One region of the Bradyrhizobium sp. 1200_D9_N1_1 genome, then DNA from elsewhere that is predicted to be linked to it. Evidence: predicted binding sites of a transcription regulator. Region 1 holds the regulator's gene; each other region holds the start of a gene.
The links. Region 1 encodes PhoB, which activates phosphate uptake and scavenging genes when phosphate is short. Its sites were predicted from a motif close to TGTCATNNANCTGTCAT; they were not measured.

Region 1 (4,142 bases):
GCTGAAGAACATCAACCTGACGCTCGGCACCAACCGCGTCACCGCGTTCATCGGCCCGTCCGGCTGCGGCAAGTCAACCCTGCTGCGCATCTTCAACCGGATGTACGACCTCTATCCGGGGCAGCGCGCCACCGGCCAGCTCATGCTCGACCAGACCAACATCCTCGACGGCAAGCTCGACCTCAACCTGCTGCGCGCCCGCGTCGGCATGGTGTTCCAGAAGCCGACGCCGTTCCCGATGACGATCTACGAGAACATCGCCTTCGGCATCCGCCTCTACGAGAAGATCTCGAAGTCCGAGATGGACGACCGCGTCGAGAAGGCGCTGCGCGGCGGCGCGCTGTGGAACGAGGTCAAGGACAAGCTCAACGCCTCCGGCCTGTCGCTCTCCGGCGGCCAGCAGCAGCGCCTCTGCATCGCCCGCACCGTCGCGGTGCGGCCCGAGGTGATCCTGTTCGACGAGCCCTGCTCGGCGCTCGACCCGATCTCGACCGCCAAGGTCGAGGAGCTGATCCAGGAATTGTCCGAGAACTACACGATCGCGATCGTCACCCACAACATGCAGCAGGCGGCGCGCGTCTCCGACAAGACCGCGTTCATGTATCTCGGCGAGCTGATCGAGTTCGACGACACCAGCAAGATCTTCACGTCGCCGAGCGACCGGCGCACGCAGGATTACATCACCGGCCGGTTCGGCTGAGGAGACGGGACATGGGTTCTGAACATACCGCAAAGGCCTTCGACACCGACCTCCAGGAGCTCACCCGGCTCGTCGCCGAGATGGGCGGGATCGCCGAGCGCATGATCGTCGATTCCGTCGACGCGCTGATCCGCCGCGACGTCGCGCTCGGCCAGCGCGTCGTCGCCACCGACACCGAGCTCGACGCGCTGCAGAAGCGCATCGAGGAGCGCGCCGTGCTCACCATCGCCCGCCGCCAGCCGATGGCGGTCGATCTGCGCGAGATCGTCGGCGCCATGCGAGTTGCGACCGATCTCGAGCGCATCGGCGACCTCGCCAAGAACATGGGCAAGCGCGTCGCGGCGCTGGAGACGGATTTCCATCCGCTCAAGCTGTTCCGCGGCCTCGAGCACATGACCGACCTCGTGCAGCAGCAGGTCAAGTCGGTGCTGGACGCCTATGCCGCGCATGATCTGCCGGCGGCGATGGCGGTGTGGAAGGGCGACGAGGAAGTCGACGCCATCTGCACCTCGCTGTTCCGCGAGCTCCTCACCTACATGATGGAGGATCCGCGCAACATCTCGTTCTGCATCCATCTGATGTTCTGCGCCAAGAACATCGAGCGGATCGGCGACCACGCCACCAACATCGCCGAGACCGTGTTCTACATGATCGAGGGCCAGGCGATCACCGACAAGCGGCCGAAGGGCGACATGACGACCTTCGCCACGACGGTCCCGAATACCTGAAGACTTAAGGAGCGACGACACCATGGGCGCACGCATTATGGTGGTTGAGGACGAGGAAGCTCTCACCGAGCTTCTCCGCTACAACCTCGAAGGCGACGGCTATGATGTGGAGACGGTGATGCGCGGCGACGACGCCGACACCCGCCTCAAGGAACACATCCCCGATCTGATCGTACTCGACTGGATGCTGCCGGGACTGTCAGGCATCGAGCTGTGCCGCCGGCTGCGGACCCGGCCCGAGACCAAGCAGCTCCCGATCATCATGCTCACCGCGCGCGGCGAGGAGAGCGAGCGGGTGCGGGGTCTTGCGACCGGCGCCGACGACTACATCGTCAAGCCGTTCTCGGTGCCGGAGCTCCTGGCGCGCGTGAAGGGCCTGCTGCGGCGCGCAAGCCCGGAGCGGCTCGCAACGGTGCTGGCCTATGGCGACATCGAGCTCGATCGCGACAAGCGCCGCGTCGCGCGCTCGGGCCGGCCGATCGACCTCGGCCCGACCGAATATCGCCTCTTGGAGTTCTTCCTGGAGCATCCCGGCCGCGTGTTCTCGCGCGAGCAGCTGCTCGACAGCGTCTGGGGCCGCGACATCTACATCGACGAGCGCACCGTCGACGTCCACATCGGCCGCCTGCGCAAGCTGCTCAATCTCGGCCGCGAGCAGGATCCCATCCGCACCGTCCGCGGCGCCGGCTACGCGCTGGATGATCGCTTTGCGAAGGCGGAGCAGACGTAGGGTTTGCAGGCGTTGGTTTAGCGGGCTACAGCCACACTCTCAGTGTCGTCTCGGACAAGCGTAGTCGTCCGTGAAGAAGGACTAAGCCACTGATCGGGAATCTCGATTTGGGCTAAGGGGCATTTCCAGATTGCAAGGTTTTGATGCTTTGGGCGTCAGAACCTTGCGATTTGGTTTTCGTGGATTCCCTCGAAGCGGGAAGCATGATTCCTTGTCTGCATCGGAGGGAACGATGCGGCCGAAGAAGCACAAGACGACGGGATCGAACGATCTGTTCCGGGCTCGGCTCGACCAGATCATCAATATGAAGCACGAGCTGGTTCTGCTCGCCGGCAAGGTCGATTGGGACTGGATCGACGGCGAGATCGCGCCGCTCTACAGCGAGAACGGCAGGCCCGGGATCGAGACGCGCTTCATGATCGGTCTGCTGTTGCTCAAGCACATTTACGGGCTGTCCGATGAGGAGGTGTGCGAGCGCTGGGTCCATGACCCATACTTCCAGTTCTTCACCGGGGAAGAGTTCTTTCAGCACACGTTCCCGCACGAGCGCTCGGACCTGAGCCATTGGCGCAAGCGGCTTGGCGACAAGCTGGAGTTGCTGCTGGCCGAGAGCTTGCGGGTAGCGCACGAGGCCGGTGCATTACGCAGCCAGGACCTCAAGCGGGTTACGGTCGACACCACGGTGCAGCCGAAGGCCATCACCTTTCCGACCGATGCCAAGCTGCTGCATGCGGCCATCAAGGGGCTCAACCGCCTGGCGATCAGGCACGGCGTCAGGCTGCGGCAATCCTATGCTCGCATCGCCAAGGCCGCCGCGATGATGGCCGGCCGCTACGCCCATGCCAAACAGTTCAGGCGGCATCAGCGGCAGTTGCGTATCCTGCGTAGCCGGCTGGGCCGGATCATCCGCGACATCCGCCGCAAGATCGAAGGCCAGCCAGCACTGGAGCAGGCGTTCGCCCTCCCGCTCGGCCGGGCCACGCAGATCCGCTCGCAGCAGCAGCGCCAGCGCGGCTGGAAGCTCTATTCCTTCCATGCCCCGGAAGTGGAGTGCATCGGCAAGGGCAAGGCCAGCGCGCCTTACGAGTTCGGCGTGAAGGCCTCCATCGTCACCAACAACCGCCGGGCTCCCGGTGGCCTGTTCGTGCTGCACGCCAGCGCACTGCCCGACAACCCCTACGACGGTCACACCTTGCGGGACGTCATTGACCGCACCGAGACACTCACCGGCTGTCCGATCGAGCGGGCCTATGTCGACAAGGGATACCGCGGCCACGACGCACAAAATCCCCGTCGCGTCTTCATCTCCGGCCAGAAGCGCGGCGTTTTCGGTGTCATCAAGCGCGAGCTGCGCCGCCGCTCCGCCATCGAGCCCATCATCGGACACCTGAAGGCGGAAGGCCACCTCGGGCGCTGCTACCTCAAAGGCCGCGCCGGCGATGCCGCCAACGTCGTCCTCTCAGCCGTCGGACACAACTTCCGCCGCATCCTCGCCTGGCTGAGATATCTCTTGTGCCTGTTCCTGGCCCAGCTATGGCGCACGCTCGCCCGGCCAGCCTCGATCAATCCGGCTTCTTAACGGACGACAAGCGTAAGCGCAGATCCGGGACCCATAATCACAGGGCGTGGTTGTCGCGCGAAGAAGGTAACTCCGAGTCCCCGTAGCCACATCTTGCGGTGGTTATGGGTCCCGGATCTGCGCGCGCTTCAGGCGCGCTTGTCCGGGACGACATCGAGTTTGTTGGGCCGTCAACGCGTGACGGCCGTCACTCGATTTCAGAACAAACTCACCGCGAGGGCTTCGCCGGTGCGCGCCGGCGATCCGCGGCGGGCTGATATGCCACGCGCGAGTGCTGCGCGCAGTAGGGCAGGCCCGACAGCGCCCTGCCGCCGCAGAAGAAGAAATCCGGGCTCGAGGGATCGCCGACCGGCCAGTGGCAGGTCGCCTCGTTCAGCTCCAGCAGCGACAGCCGCTGGCTCATCG
Region 2 (4,142 bases), 6.3 Mb from region 1:
CCGCGATCACGACGCGGTCGTCCGGCTTCAGCCCGCTCTCGATCACGCGCAGGCCGTTATCGGTGGGGCCGATCTGCACCTTGCGCTGCTCGACGACGTTGTCGCCATTGACCAGCAGCAGATAGCGGCCGCCCTGGTCGCTGCCGAGCGCGGTATCGGGAACGAGGAGCGCGCCCTTCTCCTGGTCGAAGGGCACGCGGACGCGGACGAAATAGCCGGGCAGCAGCACCCGCTTGTCGTTGGGGACGAGGCCGCGCACGGCAAGCGTACCGGTCGACTGGTTGAGGGTCGGCGAGACGTAGTCGAGCTTGCCTTCATGCGGATAGCCGGTCTCGTTTTGGAGGCCGACTTGAATCGGAAATTGCTTGAGGTCGGTGGGCGTCAGTCCCCGGCGGGCCGCTTCGGCGCGGATGCGTAGCACGTCCTGCTCGTTGACGGTGAAGTTCACCCAGATCGGGTCCATCGCGACGATGGTCGCGAGCTGGGTCGGGGAGGAGACGCCGACGAGCTCGCCGATCGAGACCATGTGGGCGCTGACGACGCCGTCGAACGGCGCGGTGACCTTGGTGTAGCCGTAGTTGACCTCGGCGATCCTGGTGTTGGCCTGCGCCTGCAGGAGATTGGCCTGCGCGTTTTCGCGCGTTGACGTCGAGGTGTCGAGGGTGGCCTGTGAGACCGCCTGCCGCTGCACCAGATCGCTTTGCCGCTTGAAGTCGGCCTCCGCCTGCCGGAGCGAGGCCTGGGCGCCGGCCTCGGCCGCCTGGGCCTGCTCGAGCTTCAGCTTGTAGGTCTCGGGCTCGATGGTAAAGAGCTGGGTGCCCTGCTTGACGAAGGTGCCGTCCTGGTAGTCGATCGACTGCAGGAAACCCTGCACGCGCGCCACCAAGTCGACATTCTTGATCGGCGCGGTGTTGCCGGTGGCCTCGACATAGCGCGTCACCGGCCGCTGCACGGGCGTCGCCACGTCCACCTTGGGCGGGGGCGGAGCCACGTAGGCGTTCTTGTCCTCGCAGCCGGCGAGCGCGATCACGGCGGCCGTGGCGGCTAGCGCCCGTCCAACATGTCTCCACGCTCCATTGCGATGTGCGGGAGATGCGGGATTCGCGCGCGTCATTCGGTGGCCCCCGATTGCTGTCTGTCGGTGCGGCAGGCTACCAACAAATGTCCGGCCGTGGAACACCATAGCCATGGCGGTCGTCGGCCTTGCACGGCGAACGGCGGTGTGGCCTTTGACAGGTTTGTCATGACAAACCGCTTTTCACCGCGCGCACGATCGACCAGAATTGTGTCAAAGGTCGTGTGGCGGAAGCGAAGCGGTCGGGACGACGAGAACAAGAAAACGCGAGGAGAACATGAAATGTCCGCGTCCGTCCAATCGGTCCTCTCCGGTCTCGTTCTCGCGGCGGCGGTTGCCATGCCCGCGCTAGCCGATGGGCTGAAGGACGAGATCGCGCCGACCGGCAAGCTGCGGGTCGCGATCGCAATCAGCCCCGCAGGCGGCGCATTCTGGTCGACCAGGACGGAAACCGGCTATGCCGGCGTGCCGGTGGACCTCGGCAAGGAGATGGCGGCCCAGCTCGGCGTTGGTGTCGAATATGTCGTGCACCAAAATTCCGGACAGATCACCGATGCGGCCAGCAAAGGCACCTGGGATGTCACCTGGCTGCCAAAGGACCCCGAGCGCGAGAGCAAGATGATGTTCGGGCCGATCTACGAGGTCGCGGACGCCACCTACATCGTCAAGGCTGGTTCGAACGTGACCAATTTTGCCTCGCTCGACCAGCCCGGCATCAAGGTCGCGGCCGTCAACGCCACGACCACCATGCGTGGCGCTGTGGCGCATCTCAAGAACGCTGAGGTCACCGGCTATCAGACCTATGACGAGATCTTCGGCCTCCTGAAGAGCGGCGAGATCGACGCCTTCGCGCTGTCGCGCGACCAGCTCAACAAGATGGCGCAGAAGATTCCCGGTACAAAGGTGCTGGACGAGACGTTCAAGAAGACGGTGACAGCCGTCGCGGTGCCGCTCGGCCACAGCCTGGCGCTGACCTTCGTCACCAAATTCATGAACGAGGCGACGATCAACGGCACCTTGCGCAAGGCCTATGACAACAATGGCCTGAAGGATTCTCCGATCCGCACCGAGTAGACGCCCGCTGTGGCGGCCTCCTCACCATGAGGGTCGAGGAAGGCAGCTTCGGGCAAATCGCCCGTGTAGAAAATCTTGTCTGAACAACTGCGCAAAGTGTCTCTTGCGTCAAACTGACACAGCTCTGTCATCGCGCGCCATTAACGTTCCCGGGGTCGGCGTCAATCCTTCGGGGCAACACAACAATGAAATCCAAATTTCTGACGACGGCCGCGATTTTCGCGGCCGCGACGGCACTCGCATGCGCCATGCCTGTTCTCGCGAACGATTTCGGTCGGGACCGCGATCATGATCACGATCATCACCGTCATCCGCATGACATCCACACCGAGACGCCGATCAAGCATCTCGTGATCATCTTCAACGAGAACCGCTCGTTCGACCATTATTTCGCGACATATCCGAACGCGGCCAATCCGTCGGGCTCTATACCCTTCGTGCCGAAGCCGCACACGCCGAAGGTCAACAACCTCGTCACGGCGAACCTGCTGGTCAACAACCGGAACAACAGCCCGGCCAACGGCACCGGCGCGACGGATCCGTTCCGTCTCGACCGCACCCAGGCCAACACGCGCTCGCAGAACCATGCCTACACGCCCGAGCAGCAGGCGGTGGACAACGGCAAGGAAGACCTGTTCCCGAAATTCACCGGCCGCGGCACGGCCGGCGGCGCCGGCGCGTTCGGCACCAACGGCCAGGTGATGGGCTATTTCGACGGCAACACTGTCACGGCCTTCTGGAACTACGCCCAGCACTTCGCCATGAGCGACAATCACTGGACCGACACGTTCGGTCCGTCCACGCCCGGCATGCTGGAAGTGGTCTCCGGCCAAACCAACGGCGCGCAGAACGTCGTCGGTACCTCGTCCTCGATCGCCGACGGCCAGGGCGGCCTAACGCTGATCGGCGACACCGATCCTGCCTACGATTCCTGCTCGAGCACGACCAGCACCGTGCTGATGACCAGCAAGAACATCGGCGATCTGCTCAACGACGAGCGCATCAGCTGGGGCGGCTTCATGGGCGGCTTCGACCTGACGCTCAAGAACGCCAACGGCACCACCGGTTGCGGCCGCAGCACCTTCTCGAGCAACGTCAACGGCACCATCGTGGACTACAGTCCGCACCACGCCTTCTTCCAGTACTACAAGTCGACCGCCAACCCGACCCATGCGCGGCCGAGCTCGGTCCAGGCGATTGGCCATACCCACGACTTCAACGGCAAGGTTGATCCGGCCAACCACAACTACGATCTCGAGGACTTCTACGCCGCGGTGAAGGCCGGCAACATCCCGGCCGTCTCCTACATCAAGATGCCGGCCTTCCAGGACGGTCACGCCGGCAATTCCGATCCGCTCGACGAGCAGGTGGGCAATGTCGAGCTGATCAACTTCCTCCAGAAGCAGCCGGAGTGGCGCGAGACCGCGGTCATCATCACCTATGACGACTCCGACGGCTGGTACGATCACCAATACGTCGCGCCGAAGAGCGCCTCCTACGATCCGACCGCCGACCAGGTCAACGGTCCGGGCCTGTGCGGTCTCGGCCCGCAGAAGCAGCCGGCGCCGAAGGGGCTTAGCGGCAAGCCGGTGAACGGCCGCTGCGGCCCGGGCACCCGCGTTCCCTTCATCGTGGTCTCGCCCTATGCGAGGACGAACTTCGTCAGCCACACCTACATCTGGCAGGCCTCGGTGGTGCGGTTCATCGAGGACAATTGGCTGCGCGGCCAGCGTCTCGGCGGCGGCTCGTTCGACGCCAGCGCCGGGTCGATCATGGACCTGTTCGACTTCGATCATGATCATCGCCACGATCTCCGGGTGGACGCACTGTTCCTCGATCCAACTTCCGGCACTGTCATGACCAGCCCGCCGGACGAGCACCACCACCACTAGGACGCAAGGTCATATGAACAGCCGCACCATGTGGCTTTTCGGCGCCGGCCTGCTTTGTCTGGCCGGCGCCGTCCTTGTCGTCGCGACGCAGGGATTTGCGG
Region 3 (4,142 bases), 8.4 Mb from region 1:
CGGTCACCGACATCGTCGAGGCGCGCATCCTCGCCATGTTCGGCGACAAGATCACCACCGACCACATCTCGCCGGCCGGTTCGATCAAGCTCACCTCGCCCGCGGGCAAGTATCTCAGCGAGCACCAGGTGCGTCCCGCCGACTTCAACCAGTACGGCACCCGGCGCGGCAACCATGAAGTGATGATGCGCGGCACCTTCGCCAACATCCGCATCAAGAACTTCATGCTCAAGGGCGCCGACGGCAACATCCCGGAAGGCGGCCTCACCAAGCACTGGCCCGACGGCGAGCAGATGTCGATCTACGACGCCGCGATGAAGTACCAGCAGGAGCAGGTGCCGCTGGTGGTGTTCGCCGGCGCCGAATACGGCAACGGCTCCTCGCGCGACTGGGCTGCAAAGGGCACGCGCCTGCTCGGCGTGCGCGCGGTGATCTGCCAGAGCTTCGAGCGCATCCATCGCTCCAATCTTGTCGGTATGGGCGTGTTGCCGCTGACCTTCGAGGAAGGCACCTCCTGGTCGTCGCTCGGCCTGAAGGGCGACGAGAAGGTCACGCTGCGTGGTCTCGTCGGCGATCTGAAGCCGCGCCAGAAGCTGACCGCGGAGATCGTCTCCGGCGACGGTTCGTTGCAGCGCGTTTCGCTGCTTTGCCGCATCGATACGCTGGACGAACTCGACTACTACCGGAACGGCGGCATCCTGCACTACGTGCTGCGCAAGCTCGCGGCTTAAGCGCGGATTTGTGAACGGTGGCTCACTGCGAAGTGAGTAGAAGGTTAAACGAAGGCGGCCTATCACAAGGCCGCCTTCGCGCGTTTGCGGCATGCTTCGGATGGGCCCGCCCGGCGGAAACTCCGCCCTGGACGGTCGAATGTGCCGTGCCCGTAAGACTACGGTGACCATCAGGCGATAAGATTTCCCTTCCCACGAGCAACGGTGTGCGGCGTTCGACATGACAGCAATGACGGCTTCTCATCTGATTTCACGTTGGTCCGGTGCCTTCTGGTCGGGAGCACTCGGCATCTGTGCGATCGTCGCCGTCATCCGTCCCGCTGAGGCTGATCCCCGCGCCGTGGTTGAGCTCTTCACCTCGCAGGGCTGCTCCTCCTGCCCGCCCGCCGACAAGATCATCGGCGATCTCTCCAGCGATCCCTCGATCATCGCGCTGAGCATGCCGATCGATTATTGGGATTATCTCGGCTGGAAGGACACGCTGGCGGATTCGCGCTTCTCGGCGCGGCAGCGCGCTTATTCGCGCATGCGCGGCGACCGCGAGGTCTACACCCCGCAGGTCGTGGTGAACGGCTCGACGCATGTCGTCGGCAGTGATCGTGCCGGCATCGAGAGTGCGATCGGCAAGACCGACAAAGGCATGGGCGTGATGAGCGTGCCGGTGACGATGTCGCTCTCGGGCAAGCAGATCAACGTGTCGGTGGCCGCGAGCAAGGAGCCGGCGATCTCGCACGGCGAAGTCTGGATCTGCTCGATTGCGAAGTCAGTGCCGATCGCGATCGCCAAAGGCGAAAATCGCGGACAGCAGATCACCTATCACAACGTGGTGCGCAACCTGCTCAAGGTCGGCGACTGGAACGGTCGTCCGGAAAGCTGGACGGTGCCGATCGAGAACCTCACGCGCGACGGCGTCGATGGCGCGGTGGTCTATGTCCAGGACGGCAGCCGCGAGAAACCCGGCCCGATGCTGGGCGCGGCATACACGTCGCTGCACTGACGCGCACGCTTCGCATTCTTCCTGATGCGCGGTCTGGCTCTATCTCCTCATGGTGAGGAGCGCGCCCCTTGCGCGCGCGGCGGACGATGCTGCGCATCGCCGCGAGAACCATGAAAGGCCCCGCTGATGCCGCTCGGGCCTCGATCCTTCGGGACGCCGCGCGAAGGATGAGGGGAGAGAGCGTACGCAAGATCGTGTCGGAAAAATCTTGTCCCTCGTCATTCCGGGGCGCGCCTCTTTGGCGCGAGCCCGGAATCCATTTCTCAACTGGGAACCTTGGATTGATGGATTCCGGGCCCGCGCTTCGCGCGTCCCGGAATGACAGCGGGGGAAGAAACATCCCGACACAAACAAAAAAGGACCAACTCGCGTTGGCCCTCCTTGTCGCGCGTACAGACCCGATCCCGTCGACCCCGGGGGGCTGGGGGCTGAGGAATCCGGAACCGAAAGGACCGGGTCAACGCACACAGCTCTTTTCGCAGTGCAGGGCGGCAGGCGCTGGGCGGAAAAGCGGCGATACTATGATTCCTGCTAACGATCCCGTGACGGTTCGTCGCGACAGAGTTCCACCGTTGCGTGTGTTCCGATTCGCCCCCGGTTCAATGGGTTGCACCGAGAGCTCTTCAAACAGCCCTCGAGAGCCCCTTGCGGAGGGGAACGGTTGGCGCAATCATGCGATTGTCATGATCCGCGGTTCCGGGGACGGTTTTCGCGGACGCGATCATGCCGTGCGATCAGGAGGCGCTCCATGAGTCTGACGTCGGAGGATGCCGATCCGAGCGAGCAGCGCGCGGCGGCGCGTCCCCCCGCTGCGAATGCGCAGCCGAACCAGGTGACCTTCAACCGGCTCGAGCTGCGCCGAATTCTCAATCTCTACGGCCGCATGGTCGCCGACGGCGAGTGGCGCGACTATGCCATCGACTTCCTGAAGGACCGTGCGGTGTTCTCGGTCTATCGCCGCGCCTCGGAAGTGCCGATCTATCGCATCGAGAAGGACCCGCGCCTCGCGCGCAAGCAGGGCATGTACAGCGTGATCTCGGCGACCGGCCTGATCCTGCGCCGCGGCCACGAGCTCGAGCGCGTGCTGCTGGTGATCGATCGCAAGCTGGCCGTGGTGTAGCAAACTCCTCTCGTCATTCCGGGATGCGCCGACAGGCCCGGAATCCATAACCCCGGCCTGTGGTTATGGATTCCGGGCTCGCGACTTCGTCGCGCCCCGGAATGACGATGAAGAAACGCTTACTTCCCCGGCACCGTGCTGGCGCCCTCGCCGAGCTCGCGCTGCATCATCACCGTGTCGAGCCAGCGGCCGAATTTCAGCCCGACATTGGGATGCGTGCCGATCATCCTGAAGCCGCCCTTGGTGTGCACGCCGATCGAGCCGGCATTGGCGGAATCGCCGATCACCGCGATCATCTGGCGGAAGCCGCGCGCCTCGCACTCGGCGATCAGCCGCTCCAGCAGCAACGAGCCGACGCCGCGGCGGTGGAAGGAGGGGTCGAGATAGATCGAGTTCTCGACCGTGAAGCGATAGGCCGGCCGCGGCCGGTAGGCGCCGGCATAGGCGTAGCCGGCAACGCGGCCGTCGAGGATGGCGACGAAATAGGGATAGCCGCCGTCGACCAGCGCGCGGTAGCGCCGCGTCATCTCGGCAAGATCCGGCGGCTCCAGCTCGAACGTCGCCGTGCCCACGCGGACAGCCTGCTGGTAGATGGCGGTGATGGCGGGGAGGTCGGCCTCAAGGGTGGGCCTGATTTCAGGTGCGGACATGGGGAAAGATTAGAGCCTTCCCGCGGCGGCCGGAAGAGGCAACATCGTTTCCATATACTCCGTCATTGCGAGGAGCCCTTGCGGCGAAGCAATCCAGAAATGCATCCGCGGAGGCACTCTGGATTGCTTCGCTGCGCTCGCAATGACGGTGTTCGTGGAGGCACCCGGCCCTAACAAAAAACCCCGGCCTTGCGGCCGGGGCTCATGTCGTTCTCTCTGGTCGATCGCTTAATCGCGCTGGCCGAGGAGCTGCAGGAGCAGCGTGAACAGGTTGATGAAGTTCAGGTACAGCGACAGCGCGCCGGTGATGGCCGCACGCTCTGCGATGTCACCGCCGGCCGCAGCGTAGCCGTAGATGTAGTCGTTCTTCAGCCGCTGGGTATCCCAGGCGGTGAGGCCCGCGAACACCAGCACGCCGACCACGGACACGATGAACTGCAGCATCGAGCTCGCCAGGAACAGGTTCACCAAGCTCGCGATGATGATGCCGATCAGGCCCATGAACAGGAACGAGCCCATCCCGGTCAGGTCACGCTTGGTGGTGTAGCCGTAGAGGCTGAGCGCACCGAAGGTCGCCGCGGTGATGAAGAACACCCGCACGATCGAGGTGTGCGTGAACACCAGGAAGATCGACGACAGCGAGA

Region 2: AB5K84_RS12310 (phospholipase C) is a predicted target of PhoB. The motif match lies at 2,264-2,280, and genes of this name have one in related genera.
Region 3: AB5K84_RS01990 (DUF2794 domain-containing protein) is a predicted target of PhoB. The motif match lies at 2,397-2,413, and genes of this name have one in related genera.

Annotation. Positions count from the first base shown of each region.
Region 1 is NZ_CP197226.1:8,804,038-8,808,179, reverse strand. It holds gene pstB (phosphate ABC transporter ATP-binding protein PstB) at 1-700, shown strand, start outside; gene phoU (phosphate signaling complex protein PhoU) at 712-1,428, shown strand; gene phoB (phosphate regulon transcriptional regulator PhoB) at 1,451-2,158, shown strand; gene AB5K84_RS41685 (IS5-like element ISBj5_B family transposase) at 2,391-3,737, shown strand; gene AB5K84_RS41680 (GcrA family cell cycle regulator) at 3,946-4,142, opposite strand, start outside.
Region 2 is NZ_CP197226.1:2,544,137-2,548,278, forward strand. It holds gene AB5K84_RS12300 (efflux RND transporter periplasmic adaptor subunit) at 1-1,114, opposite strand, end outside; gene AB5K84_RS12305 (ABC transporter substrate-binding protein) at 1,358-2,149, shown strand; gene AB5K84_RS12310 (phospholipase C) at 2,335-4,041, shown strand; gene AB5K84_RS12315 (cytochrome-c peroxidase) at 4,055-4,142, shown strand, end outside.
Region 3 is NZ_CP197226.1:406,833-410,974, forward strand. It holds gene acnA (aconitate hydratase AcnA) at 1-731, shown strand, start outside; gene AB5K84_RS01985 (DUF1223 domain-containing protein) at 952-1,728, shown strand; gene AB5K84_RS01990 (DUF2794 domain-containing protein) at 2,477-2,848, shown strand; gene AB5K84_RS01995 (GNAT family N-acetyltransferase) at 2,968-3,498, opposite strand; gene AB5K84_RS02000 (Bax inhibitor-1/YccA family protein) at 3,727-4,142, opposite strand, start outside.